2 regions of the Anaerobacillus sp. 63XJN7_5_ISO-PGPR-S23-430 genome follow, and region 2 is predicted to be linked to the other one. Evidence: riboswitches for the same ligand, from Rfam matches in the RefSeq annotation. Region 2 holds a riboswitch; the other holds the start of a gene.
The links. A riboswitch is a leader RNA that binds a small molecule or an ion and turns the genes downstream of it on or off. The one in region 2 is predicted to bind FMN.
Positions count from the first base shown of each region.

Region 1: linked by a shared signal. The riboswitch ahead of AC0VYJ_RS04040 (ECF transporter S component) and the one ahead of ribD (bifunctional diaminohydroxyphosphoribosylaminopyrimidine deaminase/5-amino-6-(5-phosphoribosylamino)uracil reductase RibD) in region 2 are both predicted to bind FMN.

Region 1 is NZ_CM149686.1:738,298-740,499, forward strand. Features, by position in the region: gene AC0VYJ_RS04035 (amidase family protein) at 1-187, opposite strand, end outside; gene AC0VYJ_RS04040 (ECF transporter S component) at 329-910, opposite strand; FMN riboswitch at 1,055-1,192, opposite strand; gene AC0VYJ_RS04045 (c-type cytochrome) at 1,362-1,688, opposite strand; gene spoIIP (stage II sporulation protein P) at 1,921-2,202, shown strand, end outside.
Region 2 is NZ_CM149686.1:2,521,202-2,523,403, reverse strand. Features, by position in the region: gene lysA (diaminopimelate decarboxylase) at 1-185, shown strand, start outside; gene AC0VYJ_RS13325 (peptidylprolyl isomerase) at 278-715, shown strand; FMN riboswitch at 738-883, shown strand; gene ribD (bifunctional diaminohydroxyphosphoribosylaminopyrimidine deaminase/5-amino-6-(5-phosphoribosylamino)uracil reductase RibD) at 1,026-2,108, shown strand; gene ribE (riboflavin synthase) at 2,108-2,202, shown strand, end outside.

The DNA of each region.
Region 1 (2,202 bases), 1.8 Mb from region 2:
GATCAAGAGATTCTGCAATAAAAAGGGCGTCAGGATTGATTTCTAGTATAGCGTTTACTCGTGGATTATAATTTGCGATTTGTTCAAGATAGTACTGTACGAGCTGGAGAGAAGTAAGGTTGTCTTCTAACATTGCTTGCTGAAGATCAAGGATCGTTGATTTTTCTAACCATTCTAATGACAGCATATAGTATCCCCCATGAGAATCCTTTTTGTAACTATTTCAACAAAAATTGGTAAAATCCTTTTGCAATAGTCAGTTCTTGAGCGTTCGTTTTCAATTCACATAAAAAACCCGAATCTCTTTGTAAGATTCGGGTTTTGATATTTATGCAACTCTCGTTTGACGAGCAAACCAAGGTTTTAATTTTATAAAGAAGGCAACGAATATACTTGCTATAATAGCGCCTTTTACAAGGTTGAATGGTGTAATTCCTGTTAATACGAGAGCCTGACGAGCTGATGAAGACATTTCTTCAAAGCCCATAAACCACGTATATGCTGGAAGAATAATTAAATAGTTCAACAGTCCCATCACTGCCGACATTAGAATCGTTCCGAGCGTCAATCCCAGTGCTAACCCTTTCTGAGTTTGATTAAATTTACGGAAGATTAAAGAAGTTGGTACGATCAAGAAAACTCCTGCAATGAAGTTTGATATTTGACCAATTGGTACTCCGGTGAAGCTTCCTTGAATTCCAAAGTGAATGAAATTCTTAATCGCTTCTACAAGTATCCCAGCAACTGGACCATACAGAATGGCAACAAATAGTGCTGGAATTTCACTGAAGTCTATTTGTAGAAAAACAGGAAATCCAGGCAGTGGAAAATCTAAAAGCATTAACAAGTAAGAAATACTGCTGAACATCGCAACGACAATCATACGTTGCGTTTTTGAAACACTTTTCATTTTGACATTGCTCCCTTTTTTTCGAACCACCGAAAAAGGAGATGTGGCCCCAGTGCACACAAAAAACCATGAGTATGGGGCTCATGGTTACGGCATGGGGAAATAAGCAAGCTTCTGTTATAATTCAAAGAAAGCTTACTACTCCACCATCTTCTCCCATCCAGACTATACTGTCGGCTCTGGAATCACACCAGATCCTGCCCAAATTACAGGCTCGCGGGCTTGAGGAATTACTTATCCTTCACCGCCGGTCGGGAATTACACCCTGCCCCGAAGATAGTTCGTTATAATATTTACAAGTTCATTATACAGCGAAAGTAGCGATATCTCAATGAAAACATCTTGAACATATGCTATTTTGTGATAACGCTTTCTTTTTAGGGGGGCTAGCAGAGACATAAACTTAAAAGCTCTCCATCTTTGAAGAGGGAGAGCTTAAAATAAAGCGCTATTATTTTTTCTCAGAGAGCCACGTTGCGACCTTTTCAGCGTCTCCACCTTGGATGACACCAGCAGGCATACCGCCGCCTTTACCATTCTTAATTATTTCTAGAATTTCATCTTTTGAATACTTGCCACCTACTGCTTCAAGAGCAGGACCAGCACCGCCTCCAAGGTTTTCACCATGACATGACGCGCAGTTTTGAGAGAAGATTTTCTCGGCTTCTCCTCCAGCTGAATCTCCACCGCCTTCTTCAGACTGTTCACTATGGCCGGCTTCATTTCCACCAGCATGTTCTTCGGTTGTGGATAGCCAGTATGTAAAGCCTACAACCATAACTAGGAACAAAATTATTGCAGTAATATATGCGGATGATTTTCCCATTCTGTTCACCTCCTGTATCCTCATCTTTATCATACTTTTCAAACATTCAATTATCAAATATATTTTGCTTATTTCTTCCTGAATTATGTATGCGTTTCTATGATCACTAGTGAAAAAATCTTCTATTTTGGGGTGCGGATTCATAGACATAGAGTATGACGTTTAAGGAGCGGGGGGACAGGAAATGAAGAGCAGCTCACGCATGCTGTTTAGTGATACAAGCAGTAGACAAATTAGGTTTGTTTCTTTCTTTTCAATTGTAGGACTTATTCTCCTGTTTATTGTAGCAGGAATGATTTCCTCATCAGAAACGAAGTATCAACTCTCCTCTTCTGTGTTACATGATTGGATTACAAGTTTCTCGACTGAAGCTCTCGTTTATGGAATGGGGACGGAAAACCATTACTTGACTCAAGTACTACCAGAGGAAAGTGAGCCGCCAGCGCTGTCCTTAGTTGCCTTTCAG
Region 2 (2,202 bases):
ATACGATGGCTGTTTTTTCAACGGGGGCATATGGTTATTCCATGGCAAATAACTACAATAGATTACCAAGACCAGCTGTTGTCTTTGTTGAAAATGGTGAGGCCAACCTTGTTGTTGAGAGAGAGTCATACGAGGATTTAGTTCGACATGATTTGCCATTAAAACAAGCGATTATATCAAAATAATAGTTGAAAAGCATAAATGATATGGAACAGCTTCAGTCTGTGCTATAATGAAAGAGCTTTTAAGAAAATTGTTAGTGCAGGAGGATTTATTTATGAAAAAAGGAACAATTGCATTTGAAAATGGAGAAGTTATTGAAATTGAATTTTATCCAGAAGCAGCACCTAACACTGTTGCTAACTTTGAGAAGCTTGCAAATGAAGGTTTCTACAACGGTGTGAATTTTCACCGTGTAATCCCTGGTTTTGTTGCTCAAGGTGGAGATCCTACAGGTTCTGGAATGGGTGGACCAGGATATACAATTGACTGTGAAACAGAAGGTAACCCTCATAAGCACGTAGCAGGCTCATTGTCTATGGCACATGCTGGTAAAAACACGGGCGGCAGTCAGTTTTTCCTAGTTCATGAACCTCAGCCTCATCTAGACGGCGTTCATACCGTTTTTGGTCAAGTAACAGAAGGAATGGATACGGTCCTTCGCGTTAAACAGGGTGACGTAATGAAAGAAGTAAAAGTCTGGGACGAAGAATAGATCAGACTCTTAAAAACTTAATACTTTCCTTCGGGGTCGGGTGAAAATCCCAACCGGCGGTGATGACTAGCTTATGCTAGCTAAGTCCGTGACCCGGTTGCGTAAGCAAACGGTGGATCTGGTGAGAAACCAGAACCGACAGTATAGTCTGGATGGGAGAAGGAATAAAAGTGACCAATTTCCTTTTGAATCATAGATTCAAAAGGCTTATTTGGCATATACTTTTGCCTCCCGGGACAGCTGTGTTTTGGGAGGCTTTTTTTGTTCTCCTTCTCAACCAATAATGGAGAGTGGAACAGGAGTAAATACGATGAATCATACGGATTTTATGAAAACAGCGATCGATTTAGCTAGAAGTACGATAGGTCAAACGCGTCCGAATCCCTCCGTAGGAGCTGTCATTGTTAATAGTGGGCGTATCGTAGGGATGGGAGCTCATTTAAAGGCTGGAGAAGGCCATGCCGAAATTCAAGCACTCAAGATGGCGGGCAATCGAGCAAGTGGGAGTACTGCCTATGTGACACTAGAGCCATGTAGTCATCATGGAAAGACGCCTCCTTGTGCTGATGCTTTAATTCAAGCAGGAGTCAAAGAGGTATTTATTGCAAGTCAAGATCCGAATCCCCTGGTCGCAGGAAATGGTGTGACTAAACTAAAGAAAGCAGGCATAGCTGTCCATATTGGGCTTATGGAAGAAGAAGCCTTACAGCTAAACCGGATGTTTTTCCATTACATTACACAAAAAAGACCATTTGTAACGTTGAAAGCTGCTACAACGCTTGATGGCAAAATAGCAACTCATTCAGGTGATAGTAAATGGATTACGGGGGAAGACTCGAGAAAAGATGTTCATGCCTATCGTCATCAACATGATGCCATTCTTGTAGGTATTGGAACCGTCCTCTCTGATGACCCATCACTAACGACTCGTTTCGGTGAAGGGCTATCGCCGATTAGAATCGTGTTAGATCGTCAATTGAGGATGCCTTCTGACGCTAAAGTAATAAGTGATGAGAATGCAGAAACATGGATCATTACAACAAAACGAGCTGCGCTAAAAAATAAGCGATCTTTCCCAAAACATGTCCAAATCATCGCTGTAACAGATCCACTGCTCCCAATGGATAAAGTTCTTGACCTTTTAGGGGAACGAGAAATTACATCAGTATTTGTTGAAGGTGGTTCAGAAATACACGGTAGCTTTCTTGAATCACGCTCTTTTCAACAAGTTATTACATACATTGCGCCGAAGCTAATTGGTGGGAGTCAATCTCCTACGGCTTTCGGAGGTGCAGGTTTTAAAACGATGAATGAAGCGATCGATTTACAAGTGGATAGCGTAGAACAAATTGGAAATGATATTCGAATTATTTCATCAAGGAGGCTTTCTTAATGTTTACAGGTATTGTGGAAGAAATCGGAAGAGTTGAAAGTGTTCAACAATCAGGAGAATCCATTGCAATGCAAATTGCGGCGTCGACTATTTT